Regions from separate parts of the Pectobacterium atrosepticum genome, predicted to be linked through region 3. Evidence: predicted binding sites of a transcription regulator. Region 3 holds the regulator's gene; each other region holds the start of a gene.
The links. The regulator CRP, encoded in region 3, controls carbon source genes, mostly activating them, when cyclic AMP is high. The targets are predictions, from matches to a motif close to ATGTGANNNNNNTCACAT.
Positions count from the first base shown of each region.

Region 1: the regulator CRP is predicted to act here: its motif matches at 2,173-2,190, upstream of udp (uridine phosphorylase).
Region 2: the regulator CRP is predicted to act here: its motif matches at 1,564-1,581, upstream of yrbN (protein YrbN).

Region 1 is NZ_CP009125.1:208,356-213,192, forward strand. Features, by position in the region: gene GZ59_RS00940 (methyl-accepting chemotaxis protein) at 1-1,118, shown strand, start outside; gene GZ59_RS00945 (dienelactone hydrolase family protein) at 1,206-2,033, opposite strand; gene udp (uridine phosphorylase) at 2,368-3,138, shown strand; gene GZ59_RS00955 (tyrosine-protein phosphatase) at 3,288-4,070, shown strand; gene ppc (phosphoenolpyruvate carboxylase) at 4,160-4,837, opposite strand, start outside.
Region 2 is NZ_CP009125.1:667,618-672,454, forward strand. Features, by position in the region: gene pnp (polyribonucleotide nucleotidyltransferase) at 1-463, shown strand, start outside; gene nlpI (lipoprotein NlpI) at 599-1,483, shown strand; gene yrbN (protein YrbN) at 1,594-1,665, shown strand; gene GZ59_RS03005 (DEAD/DEAH family ATP-dependent RNA helicase) at 1,658-3,580, shown strand; gene GZ59_RS03010 (luciferase-like monooxygenase) at 3,693-4,700, opposite strand.
Region 3 is NZ_CP009125.1:4,433,846-4,438,682, forward strand. Features, by position in the region: gene GZ59_RS19765 (phosphoribulokinase) at 1-60, shown strand, start outside; gene GZ59_RS19770 (OsmC family protein) at 164-571, opposite strand; gene crp (cAMP-activated global transcriptional regulator CRP) at 946-1,578, shown strand; gene argD (bifunctional acetylornithine/succinyldiaminopimelate transaminase) at 1,706-2,932, opposite strand; gene GZ59_RS19785 (aminodeoxychorismate synthase component II) at 3,053-3,628, opposite strand; gene pelA (pectate lyase PelA) at 4,320-4,837, shown strand, end outside.

The DNA.
Region 1 (4,837 bases), 770 kb from region 3:
CTGAGGTATACAGTAATACCCGCATGATTTTGTTGCTCATTTTAGCGCTGGGTGCCGTATTTGGAGCGTTGATTGCGTGGTCGATCACGCGCAGCGTAATCCGACCGATCCAGCAGGCTCTGCAAGTGGCAGACAGAGTGGCGCAGGGCGACCTGACCTCTCGAATCACGGTTACCAGCAAAGATGAAACAGGATTACTGCTGCAATCGTTGGATCACATGAACACCAGCCTGAGTACGATTGTCGGGCAGGTACGTGACGGGGCGGAAACGATATCGAGTGCAGCCTCGCAGATCGCCGCAGGTAATCAGGATCTGTCATCGCGCACCGAAGAGCAGGCCAGCTCACTGGAAGAAACAGCAGCTTCAATGGAACAGCTGACCTCCACTATTAAAAATACGGCGGAAAACACGCAGCAGGCGACAGACATTGCGAATAAAGCCTCTAGTGCTGCGAAGCAAAGCGGTGACGTCATGGTTTCCGTAACGCAGAAAATGCGCGGCATTCGTGATTCATCCCAGCGTATGGCGGAGATCATTGGCGTCATTGACGGCATTGCATTCCAGACTAATATTCTGGCGCTGAACGCGGCGGTTGAAGCGGCGCGCGCGGGCGAGCAAGGGCGTGGCTTTGCGGTGGTGGCGGGGGAAGTACGTTCTCTGGCACAGCGCAGTGCGACAGCCGCGCGTGAGATTAAGGATTTGATCGACGATTCCGTGAGCAAAATTCAGGAAGGGATGTCGCTGGTGGATAACGCCGAAGAAACGATGAGCGGTTTAACGGGCTACGTGCGCGATGTGAATGAGATCATCAGCGAAATTTCGCAGGCCAGCCGTGAACAGAGCGACGGGATTAACCAGATGAACCTAGCTGTTGGGCAAATTGATACCACGACCCAGCAGAATGCGGCTCTGGTTGAAGAATCTGCCTCTGCGGCACTTTCCCTGCAAGCACAGGCCTCCGTTCTGGCGGAGGCGGTGAGCACCTTTAAACTTCTGTCGTATGGCAATGGTAAAACCGCCTCTTACGCATCGGCACCAACGCGCACGCCAACGCTATCTTTAGCACCAGCAGCGGCGAAAGACCAAAGCAACAACGACAATTGGACTACGTTCTAAGGGTGGCTCTATAACACGGTGAAACAAACGCCACCGTTGTTTGGTGGCGTTTTAGATCGTAGGTAAGAACGGAAACGTGTGATGGTGTTACGCCACACCGTTTTTCTGAAACCATGCCAGCATACGCTGCCAGCCGTCACGTGCGGATTCTTCATGGTAGCTAGGGCGATAATCGGCATGGAAAGCATGCCCGGCATCGGGGTAGACAATAATTTCTGCCGTCGCGTTGGCGGCACGCAGCGCCTGCCGCATGATATCCACGTGTTCCAGCGGAATACTCCCGTCTTTCGCTCCGTATAACCCCAGCACGGGCGCTTCCAATTCTGTTGCGATATCGACCGGATTTTTGGGGCTATTCAGCGTTTTCTCACCCGTAAATTTGCCGTACCAGGCAACGGCCGCTTTGAGCTGCGGATTGTGCGCGGCGTAGAGCCAGGTGATGCGCCCGCCCCAACAAAACCCCGTTATCGCCAGCTTACTGGCATCGCCGCCCTGTTTAATCGCCCAGTTAGCGGTGTGATCGAGGTCGGACAGCACCTGCGTATCAGGAACCTTATGCACCAGCTCGGTCAGGATTTGCTGAATGTCGTTGTATTGGCTAGGGTCGCCCTGACGAAAATACAACTCTGGTGCAATGGCCATATAGCCCTGTTTGGCGAGCCTGCGGCAGACATCCTGAATGTGTTGATGAACGCCGAAAATCTCCTGCACCACCAGGACAATTGGGAGCGGCCCGTCATGGTTCGCCGGTCTGGCGATATACGCGGGTAGTTGCTCCCCCTGAGAAGGAATAGTGGTTTCACTGGCAATAATACCGACAGAATCCGTCGTAATGATGGAGAAGCTCTGCGGTTCCACTGCTGGGGATAACCCTTGGGGAAGATGTTTGAAGGTCGTCTGTTCATCAGTCTTCATTACGCGCTCTCCTGTTACTGGCCAACTGGCTTTCATATAAAGAGGGATTTCAGAGCATCTATGATAAATACTATCAATGATTAAAGAATCTACACTAGAAGACAATTAATCGGCAAAAATGAATTTCCCATCCGATAAAAAGTGATTTAAGTCACATTTTTTATGTATGTTGATCTCCGTTTCTTTTTGGTAGGTGACTCTCATCACTTAAAAAAACGTACTGATGCGCTAGAGTCTTTTATTGGACGGACGCTTACAGACTGCTACAAGCAGCATAGATGAGGCGTTCGGCGCGATTTCTCTGAATACCCAACTGATTGCCCGGGAGGCAGTTATGTCTACATCTGATGTGTTCCATCTTGGTCTGGTCAAGAATGATTTACAGGGCGCAACGCTGGCTATCGTGCCCGGCGATCCTGAGCGTGTTGAAAAAATTGCTCGCCTGATGGATAACCCGGTGCATCTGGCATCACACCGCGAATTTACATCCTGGCGTGCTGAGCTGGACGGAAAAGCGGTGATTGTCTGCTCGACGGGTATTGGCGGGCCGTCAACGTCAATCGCGGTAGAAGAACTGGCTCAGCTCGGCATTCGTACTTTCCTACGCGTCGGCACAACGGGGGCGATTCAACCCGGTATTAATGTCGGTGATGTACTGGTCACCACCGCCGCTGTACGTCTTGACGGTGCGAGCCTGCACTTCGCGCCGATGGAGTTCCCAGCCGTTGCTGATTTTGGCTGCACCACTGCGCTGGTGGACGCGGCGAAAGCGTCGGGTATTGCGTTGCATGTGGGCATCACAGCATCTTCAGATACGTTCTATCCCGGTCAGGAACGCTATGACACTTTCTCTGGCCGTGTTGTACGTCGTTTCCGCGGTTCTATGGAAGAGTGGCAGAGCATGGGCGTTCTGAACTATGAAATGGAATCAGCCACGCTGCTGACCATGTGTGCTAGTCAGGGGCTAAAAGCAGGTATGATCGCTGGGATTATTGTTAATCGTACCCAGCAGGAAATCCCAGATGTAGCAACGATGAAGCTGGCCGAGACGAACGTGATCAAAGTGCTGCTGGACGCGACTCGCAGTTTGTTAGCCGCTGAATAAGCACAAAAACTGATGGTATTTTGGGCTGGTCATCGCAGAGGCCAGCCTTTATCCTAATAACTTGTTCTGGTTTATTGGGTTAACCTGCGACGCGCTCTGCGTGTGTAATACGGTTGCCTTGCTCGCCTTTCAACCTCGCAAGGAGATGTATGACCGAACCAACGTTGCTTCATCCCTCTTTATTACCGCTTGACGGCGGAATCAATTTCCGTGATTTAGGTGGTAACCGCGCTGCTGATGGGCGGCTTATCCGACACGGTAAACTTTTTCGTTCTGGCTCGCTGGATCTGCTGAGTCAGGCGGACTGTGAACACCTTGCTGGCGTGCCTATTTCTCATGTCGTGGACTATCGGGATGTCGATGAAATTGCGCAGAAGCCGGATATATTATGGACTGGGGCCAATTATCACGCCTATCCGGCTAATCCATTACGTCACGAAGTGACAGCCAATCTGGATTCGTTGGGGTCTGATGTGTTGGCGGCCTTTGATTCCCGAGCGTTTATGTTGGAACTTTACCGCCGTTTGCCTTTCAATAATTCTGCTTATAAACAGCTGGTGTCGCTGTTATTACGGCCGGATGAGGGCGGGTTGGTACAGCACTGCGCGGTGGGTAAAGATCGCACGGGTATCGGTTCGGCGCTGGTGATGTTTGCGCTGGGGGCAGATGAGCAAACCGTGATGGAAGATTACCTGCTCACGGATACGACACTGACGCCATTCCGCCAGCAGCTACTGGCGCATTTGTCGGAAACGCTGAATGAGAAAGCGCTCGGGCAGTTCTCTTATGTGCTATCAGTGCAGGAAGAGTTCATCGTGACGGCGTTGCAGGCTATCTACGAACGACACGGATCGATCGACAGCTGGCTTGAAGTGGAATACGGTCTGGATAATCGTGCGCGGAATTATTTGCAGGATAAATATCTGGTGTAAGGTTTTAGTTTTAGGCCGGTCAACTGACCGGCCTTTGTTTTTGCTTCAGTGTGGTTTTTACTTCCGCATAGCTTTTACTGCTTGGATGATTAACCCGTATTACGCATACCTGCTGCGACGCCAGCGATGGTCACCATCAGCGCCAGCTCCAAGTCGGCATCCGGTTGTTTTTGCTGACGTGAACGATGCAGCAGTTCGGCCTGCAGCACATTCAGGGGATCGGTGTAGACGTTACGTAGTGCGATCGACTCGGCGATCCACGGTAGATCTGCCATCAGGTGATCGTCGTTGGAGATCGCCAGCACAATGTTGATGTCGGCGGCTAACTGATCGCGCAGCTGTTTTCCTAACGGCCACAGTTTCTCTTCTACCAAACGCTGATCGTAATACTCCGCCAGCCATAGGTCGGCTTTGGCGAACACCATCTCCAGCATGCCGATACGCGTCGAAAAGAACGGCCAGTTGCGACACATTTCTTCCAACTGCTCCTGCTTGCCGTCATCGACCACTTTCTGTAGCCCAGCCCCGGCACCGAGCCACGCTGGTAGCATCAGACGGTTCTGCGTCCAAGCGAAAATCCACGGGATCGCGCGCAGGCTTTCCACGCCGCCGTTCGGACGACGCTTAGCCGGGCGTGACCCCAGCGGCAGTTTACCTAGCTCCAGCTCCGGCGTAGCGGCGCGGAAGTAAGGAACGAAATCTGGGTTTTCACGAACGTATCCGCGGTACATATCGCAGGACACGCGGGACAGTTCATCCATCACCTC
Region 2 (4,837 bases), 1.2 Mb from region 3:
ACGTATTCACACCATCAAAATCAGTACCGATAAGATTAAAGACGTGATCGGTAAAGGTGGTTCTGTGATTCGTGCGCTGACGGAAGAAACGGGCACGACTATTGAAATTGAAGACGATGGTACTGTGAGGATTGCTTCAACCGACGGCGAAAAAGCGAAACACGCGATTCGTCGTATTGAAGAGATCACTGCCGAAATCGAAGTCGGCCGCGTGTATCAGGGTAAAGTTACCCGCATCGTTGATTTTGGTGCTTTCGTTGCTATCGGCGGCGGTAAAGAAGGCTTGGTGCATATTTCTCAGATCGCAGACAAGCGCGTAGAGAAAGTGACTGACTATCTGCAGATGGGTCAGGAAGTGCCGGTCAAGGTTCTGGAAGTTGATCGTCAGGGCCGCGTGCGCTTAAGCATCAAAGAAGCCAATCCGCAAACTCAGGAAGCGGCAGCCCCGTCTTCTGAGGAATAACGACTGTTAAAACGGTCTTATGGCACCTTGCCTGATTATGGCAAGGTGCTGCGTGTATCGTAAGGATATGGATGTCCTTGCGTTGAGCGGTCCGGGACAGGATGTTCATCCAATGTTTGTCTTCGGGAGTGGGAAATGAAGCCTTTCTTGCGCTGGTGTTATGTTGCAACAGCACTCATGCTGGCAGGATGCAGCAACACGGATTGGCGTAAAGACGCAGTATTGGCGATTCCGTTACAGCCGACTTTACAGCAGGAAGTGATCCTGGCACGCATGGAACAAATCCTTGCAAGCCGGGCATTAACCGATGATGAGCGAGCACAGCTATTATATGAGCGCGGAGTGCTGTATGATAGTCTCGGGTTACGGGCATTAGCGCGGAATGATTTTTCACAAGCGCTGACTATCCGCCCTGATATTCCAGAAGTTTTTAACTATTTGGGTATCTATTTAACGCAGGCAAGCAATTTTGATGCTGCCTATGAAGCGTTTGATTCTGTACTAGAGCTTGATCCAACTTACAATTACGCGCGTTTAAACCGTGGCATCGCTTTGTATTATGGCGGTCGCTATCTGTTAGCGCAGGATGATCTGCTGGCGTTTTATCGAGACGATCCGAATGATCCTTTCCGTTCGTTATGGCTGTATCTTGTGGAGCGAGAAATCAATCCAGAGACGGCCAAAATTGCGTTGAAGAAACGCTATGACGACGTCAAGAAAGGGCCTTGGGGATGGAATATTGTCGAATTCTACCTGGGCAGTATCAGTGAAAAAACACTGATGCAGCGTTTACAGGAAGAAGCTACGAATAACACTTCGCTCGCTGAGCATCTCAGTGAAACTGACTTCTATTTAGGTAAGCACTACCTAAGTCTGGGGGACAAGAACACCGCTTTGGCGCTGTTCAAGCTGACGGTTGCCAACAACGTCCATAACTTTGTTGAGCACCGCTATGCATTGTTGGAATTGGCGCTATTAGGCCAAGAGCAAGACGACCTATCAGGATCGGACCAGCAATAGCTGACGAACACTTAATCAGCCTGAAAAACTTCGGTTATCACCTTCACGGGTGAGGGCTTTTTTGTTCGCTTTTTAATCCAATTTGAGCCGGTTCACACTTTTCAATGAAAATGACTGAAAATTTTCACGACAAGTTATGTAGACTGGCCGCCATGTCTAATGAGGCACGTGTACATGACTGATTTATTTACTTCTTTTTCCGATTTGGGGCTGTCTGCTCCTATTATTAATGCCCTGACCGATCTGGGCTATGAAAAACCATCGCCGATTCAGGCTGAATGTATTCCTCACCTGCTGAACGGTCGCGATGTGCTGGGTATGGCACAGACCGGCAGTGGTAAAACTGCGGCTTTTGCTCTGCCATTACTCAATAATTTAAAACCTGAGTTAAAAGCGCCGCAGATGTTGGTGTTGGCTCCAACCCGTGAACTGGCTGTTCAGGTTGCTGAAGCTTGTAGTGATTTTGCCAAGCATATGCACGGCGTTAACGTTGTTGCACTGTACGGCGGCCAGCGTTATGACGTTCAACTGCGCGCTTTGCGTGGTGGAGCACAGATTGTTGTTGGTACTCCAGGTCGTCTGCTGGACCACCTGAAACGCGGTACGCTGGATCTGTCCAACCTGAGTGGTCTGGTACTGGATGAAGCTGATGAAATGCTGCGTATGGGCTTCATCGAAGATGTTGAAAACATCATGGCTCAGATCCCTGCTACGCATCAAACTGCACTGTTCTCTGCAACCATGCCAGAAGCGATTCGCCGCATTACGCGTCGTTTCATGAAAGATCCACAGGAAGTTCGCATCCAATCAAGCGTGACTACGCGTCCAGACATCAGCCAGAGCTACTGGACGGTGCAAGGTATGCGTAAAAATGAAGCGCTGGTTCGTTTCCTTGAAGCTGAAGATTTTGATGCGGCGATTATTTTCGTTCGTACCAAGAATGCTACGCTGGAAGTGGCCGAAGCGTTGGAACGTAGTGGTTATAACAGTGCCGCGCTAAACGGTGACATGAACCAAGCGCTGCGTGAGCAAACGCTGGAGCGCCTGAAAGATGGTCGTCTGGATATCCTGATTGCGACCGACGTTGCGGCGCGTGGTCTGGACGTTGAGCGTATCAGTCTGGTAGTCAACTACGATATCCCGATGGACTCCGAGTCTTACGTGCACCGTATTGGTCGTACCGGTCGTGCTGGTCGTGCTGGTCGCGCATTGCTGTTTGTAGAAAACCGCGAGCGTCGCCTGCTGCGCAACGTTGAACGCACAATGAAGCTGGCGATTCCTGAAGTGGAATTGCCAAATGCGGAATTGTTGGGGCAACGCCGTCTGGCTAAATTTGCTGCAAAAGTACAGCTACAGCTGGAAAGCAGCGACTTGGATATGTACCGCGCTCTGCTGACGAAGCTGCAACCGCAGGAAGAGCTGGATATCGAAACGCTGGCTGCTGCTCTGCTGAAAATGGCGCAGGGTGAACGTCCTCTGATTCTGCCGCCGGAACCGGCATTCCGTCCTCGCCGCGAATTCCGCGATCGTGATGAGTCTCGTAGTGATTCACGTGGCGATCGTCGCCGTGAACCCCGCGATGCTCGCGATGCTCGCGATTCCCGTGAACCCCGTGACGGTGACCGTCCACAACGCCGTGAGCGTCGTGAGTCGGGTGAAATGGAACTGTATCGTATCGAAGTGGGTCGTGATGACGGTGTTGAAGTACGTCATATCGTTGGTGCTATCGCCAACGAAGGTGATATCAGCAGCCGCTACATCGGTAACATCAAGCTGTTCGGGTCTCATTCGACGATCGAACTGCCGAAAGGTATGCCGGGCGACCTGCTATCACACTTTACCCGCACGCGTATTCTGAACAAACCAATGAATATGCAATTGCTGGGTGATGCAGTAGCACAGCCAGAACGTCGTGGCGGCAGCCGTCCTGCTGGTGCTGGTACGGGTGGTGAACGTCGTGATGGCGCAGCTCCACGTCGCTCTTTCGGTGGTGGTGAACGCCGTGAAGGTAACGCTAACGGCGGTGAGCGTCGTGAACGTTCTGTCAACCGTGATGCGGCACCGCGTGCTCCACGTCGTCGTCCTGCTGACGCGTAAGCTTCAATACAATTTGTTTTAATGCGGATTGTTTCAACGAAATAAGCTGCAATGCAAAACGACCCGTTCACGGGTCGTTTTTTTTTGGCTGCAATAAATCTATCTATATATGTCAGAGCGTCTTCTGCACATCCATCGCAATTTCAAAAGATTGTAAACGTGCTTGATGGTCAAAGATCTGACCATTAATCATCACTTCATCTGCCTGAGTTTCACGCAAAAGACTCTGTAACCCATGACGGACTTTCGTGCGATCGCCGACAATCGACAGCCGTAAGGCTTGCTCAGTGCCAAACTGTTCGGCAGGTGACCCGACTGTGCTGATGTTTTCTACTGGTGCGGGCAGCGGGCCCGGTGTGCCACGGCGTAGGTTGATGAACTGTTGCTGCATCGAAGTGAAGAGGAAGCGTGCATCCCGATCGCTATCGGCTGCAACCACATTGATGCAAACCATCGCGTAAGGCTTGGCGTGGGTGGCTGAAGGGACAAAATTCTCACGGTAGAGGCGGAATGCTTCCAGCAACATATCGGGTGCAAAATGGGCAGCAAAGGCGAAAGGTAAACCCAGTCTTGCTGCCAGCTGTGCACTGTACAGGCTAGAACCCAGTAGCCAGATCGGAACGTGTAAACCTTGTCCTGGGACGGCCTGTACTGCCTGACCCGGTTGTGCATCAGCGAAGTAGCGCTGTAGTTCCTGCACATCGCGTGGGAAATCTTCGATATCGCCATTAAGGTGACGACGTAGTGCCATCATGGTGCGTTGATCGGTCCCGGGTGCGCGGCCTAATCCCAAATCGATACGGCCAGGATACAGCGATTCCAATGTACCGAACTGCTCGGCGATGACGAGCGGCGAGTGGTTCGGCAGCATAACTCCACCAGAACCGAGACGGATGCGCTGCGTACCCGAAGCAAGATAGCCGAGAAGCACCGATGTTGCTGCACTGGCGATACCGGTCATGCTGTGGTGTTCCGCTAGCCAATATCGGTGATAGCCCCATTTTTCTGTATGTTGTGCCAGATCCAGCGAGCGATGGAAGGCGTCACGTGCTGTCGCACCTTGCGGAATCGGCGCAAGATCGAGGACGGAAAACACAGCGGATTGAGAAGGTGTGGACATAATATGGCTCACTTTGTTGTTCACTGACTCTACCTTGTCGATAGATGCTAACGCTGTCAGTCAATGATGAAAGTCAGAGCAGTATGATGGAATGTCGCGGTTATACGTAGTTCAAAGGTGCGCTTAGGAAGGAAAGG
Region 3 (4,837 bases):
ATGGAATTAATCATGGCACCGCTGGTGCAGCGGTTGATAGAAGGGAAAACGATCGAATAACCGACACTGAGCACGGCAAGACGTGCCAAGAGGATAATGCCAATCGTTTAAGCATCGAGATACACGGGCTTAAGCGACCAGCATTAATGCTCAGAGAAAGGAATTACGGCAGTATTCTAATTTCGTGACTGTGCGTCACTTCAACGGCTTTGCCCAGCATCAATGCCACAGAGCAGTATTTTTCCGCTGACAGCTCGACAGCCCGCTCGACAGCTTTATCGGTCAGCCCTTTCCCCGTCACGATAAAATGCAGATTGATATGGGTAAATAAGCGCGGCGCTTCAGACCGACGCTCTGAGGTTAATTTCACCTCACAATCCGCCACATCGTTACGGCCCTTTTGCAGAATCGACACCACATCAATCGCGCTGCATCCCCCTACGGACATCAACACCATTTCCATCGGACTGGGCGCTTTATCGCCAGAATTACCGTCCATCAATACCTGATGTCCTGATGCGGATTCGCCCAAAAACGTTAAGCCTTCAACCCATTTTACCCGAGCCTGCATGATGTCTCTCCACTAAAATTTTTTTGAAAATTTATACCGTTACTGTACAAAAACCAGCGTTAATCAGAGCTTTGTCATGCTGAAGCGAGACAACACAAGACACATCCTTAAAGCTGTGTTAAAACGAAAATAGAATAGACCTTTTCTGGACAAACCCAGAAACGAAGAAGATGATGACGTAGCCAGAAATACCCAGCCACGTTTACGGTGCGGCAAAGCAGCAACCGAAAAACCAAGGGTACAGTGGTTCCAGTATATTCCCTGACGTCATTCTGCCTAGACTGAATTTTATTTTTTTAGCAGTTAAACACGCCGTACAGGGAACTCTGACCCCTGTAATTTGCGCAGTGAATTACAACAGAGGATGATAGCGAATGGTTCTCGGCAAACCGCAGACAGACCCGACTCTCGAATGGTTCCTTTCCCATTGTCATATCCACAAGTATCCATCGAAGAGCACGCTGATTCACCAAGGTGAAAAAGCAGAAACGCTTTACTACATCGTGAAAGGCTCTGTCGCAGTGCTAATCAAAGATGAAGAAGGCAAGGAAATGATTCTTTCCTACCTCAATCAGGGCGATTTTATTGGTGAGCTCGGCCTGTTTGAAGAAGGTCAGGAACGCAGTGCTTGGGTTCGGGCAAAAACCGCCTGTGAAGTGGCTGAAATTTCTTATAAAAAATTCCGCCAGCTCATTCAAGTTAACCCAGATATCCTCATGCGTCTGTCTGCACAAATGGCAAACAGACTTCAGATTACCTCAGAAAAAGTCGGCAACCTCGCCTTCCTTGATGTAACTGGCCGTATCGCCCAAACATTACTCAACCTGGCAAAACAACCTGATGCCATGACGCATCCAGATGGCATGCAAATTAAAATTACCCGTCAGGAAATTGGGCAAATCGTTGGCTGCTCGCGTGAAACCGTGGGCCGCATTCTGAAAATGTTAGAAGACCAGAACCTGATCTCTGCGCACGGTAAAACGATTGTCGTTTACGGCACTCGCTAAACCCCTGTCGCGATACCCTACCAATAAAAAAGCGTGAAGCCTCGGCCTCACGCTTTTTTTTATCGCACAATGCTTATCACAAAAAAATGGTTTATCAAATAACGGTTTATCACAAAATAACGTGAACTCAGTTCGCCGTGTTAACCACTTGAGCGACAGCTTTAGCGAATTTCTCCATCCCCTGCGCAATATCATCTTCATCAATGATCAAAGACGGCACAAAGCGGATCACGTTCGGCCCAGCCATCAACACCATAAGCCCCTGAGCCGCTGCAGCAGCCAAGAACTCACCCGCGCGACCATGCCATTGCGGTTTCAGCTCAGCCCCCAGCAAAAGCCCCATACCGCGGACTTGATCAAATACGCCATACTGCTGGTTGATTTTATCAAGCTCACTGACAAAGCGATCGTGACGATCCGCTACGCCCGATAGCACTTCCGGCGTATTGATGATATCCAGCGCAGCTTCCGCCACTGCACAGGCCAGCGGGTTGCCGCCATAGGTGGTGCCGTGTACCCCAACCGTCATGACCGATGCGATCTCTTCCGTCGTCAGCATCGCACTAATCGGGAAACCACCGCCCAACGCTTTAGCCGTTGTAAGGATATCCGGCGTAATACCATAGTGCATATAGCTAAATAATTTACCGGTACGTCCCATTCCACTCTGCACTTCATCAAATACCAGCAGCGCTTTATGTTGATCGCACAAGTCACGGACGCCCTGCAAAAATTCAGGCGTAGCGGGTGTAATGCCGCCTTCGCCCTGAATCGGCTCCAGCACGACCGCGCAGGTGTGATCGTCCATCACCGCTTTAACGGCAGCTAGGTCGTTGAACGGAACATGCACGATATCAGCAGGTTTAGGCCCGAAACCATCGGCATATTTAGGCTGTCCGCCAACCGAAACGGTGAACAGCGTTCGGCCATGGAATGCATTGTAGAAAGCAATAATCTTGGTTTTATATGGACTATGGCGTTTAACCGCATAGTGACGCGCCAGCTTAAATGCGGCTTCGTTAGCCTCTGCACCGGAATTAACAAAGAACACACGGTCAGCAAAAGTGGCATCAATCAATTTGCTCGCGAGGCGTAGCGCAGGTTCGTTGGTGAAAATATTGCTGGTATGCCACAGCGTTTCACCCTGCTGCCGCAATGCGTTAACCAGCGCAGGATGGCAGTGACCGAGCGCCGTAACCGCAATGCCACCGGAGAAATCGATATACTCGCGGCCGTCCTGATCCCAGACGCGGCTCCCCTTACCTTTCACTGGTACAAACTTCGCGGGTGCATAAACCGGCAAAATCACCTTATCGTGAGTATCCCGTGTCACCGCTTTCTGCTCTGCTGCCATTTGCTGCCTCACTCTGCTGTCCATTACGTCAGAAATGAAAATATAGTCAATAAATATGCATAAAAAATCACTCTCAGGCAATATTAAATCAGCCAATGAGGAGAATAAGTTTCTATGCGATTAAATTTTAAGGAAATTATCCAAAAGCTGATGCCCTTGCTGACTGAGAATACTCTCTGGATGGAACTGCACGCCTTCCAGCGGCAATGAGCGATGGCGTATCCCCATAATCTCGTCACGCTGTCCTTCATATTCGCTCCAGGCTGTGACCTCAAAGCAATCAGGTAGCGAAGCGGAATCAATGATGAGTGAATGATAGCGGGTGACCGTCAAAGGCTGAGCCAGCCCAGTGAAAACCCCCGTATCGCTGTGCGCAATCGCTGAGGTCTTCCCGTGCATGACCTGTCGTGCCCGCACCACACGTGCGCCGAACGCCTGCCCCATAGTCTGATGGCCAAGGCACACACCCAAAATAGGCAATTTATCGGCAAAGTGACGAATAACAGCCAGTGAAATACCTGCCTCATCTGGCGTACAGGGGCCCGGAGAAATCACCAATCGCTCAGGCGCAAGCAGCTCAATCTCACGCAGTGTCAGTTCATCATTACGCTTCACCACAACCTGTGCGCCAAGCTCACAAAAATATTGGTAAAGGTTGTAGGTAAAGGAGTCGTAGTTATCGATAATTAGCAGCATAGTCATTGCACAGTTAGTCGGAAAAGCCGTACTAACATACATGAAATTCGCGTCAGGCACCCAGCCCTTGTCACCCGCAAAAACAAATAGCTCACCATTTCTACGCAATAAATTAGCACGATAATAATTATACAGATCACAAATGATTTATTTCTACAACAAACACCTTTATTAATAGGTAACCTTTATTATTTACCCCCTATAAAAACCGATTTTTCTGAAATCATTTTTAACAAAAAAAATAATAAATACAAATTCCTCATGAATTAATTACGTTTTTTAAATTTGCCTGGTTAGTTCACGGGATTTATCTTTTTAAGTGGTAGTTTTTTTAAATTTTGACGGCGATCACAATTGCTTCATAGCGAATAACCCTGACGTATAAAACGGATAATAAATAAAGAATCCAGATTGAAATAGCAAATTTTAAAAAACACAACCACATGAATTTAAAGGATTTAAATAGAAATCAGTTTCTATTTAAAAGAAATAAACACAAAACATCTCAGTTGTCCTCTGTTATTTCATTAATATATTTAATGCCCCATCTTGTATTGTTTATTTTTTCTGTTAACACTTAGCTCGGCTTTATAGACAAACCTTAATTTCATTTTTGTTGAAACAGCCATTTTATTACACAGGGTGTGTAGTGATAAATACCCAAAAAATTCTATGTCAAGGAGAGTACACAATGAAATACCTACTGCCTTCTGCAGCCGCTGGGCTGTTGCTGCTCGCAGCCCAACCGACAATGGCGGCAAACACGGGAGGTTATGCCACCACTGACGGCGGCGACGTTTCCGGCGCTGTGAAAAAAACCGCACGCTCTTTGCAAGAGATCGTCGATATCATTGAGGCAGCGAAAAAAGATTCAAGCGGTAAAGTCGTCAAAGGTGGAGCCTTCCCGCTCGTGATTACCTATAACGGTAATGAAGATGCGCTGATCAAAGCGGCTGAAGCCAATATCTGTGGCCAATGGAGCAAAGATCCACGCGGTGTAGAAATCAAAGAGTTTACCAAAGGGATCACCATCCTCGGTACCAATGGGTCTTCTGCTAACTTCGGCATCTGGGTGGTTAACTCTTCGAATGTTGTCGTGCGTAATATGCGCTTCGGCTATATGCCGGGTGGCGCAAAAGATGGCGATGCTATCCGTATTGATAACTCACCAAACGTCTGGATCGACCACAACGAGATCTTCGCTAAGAA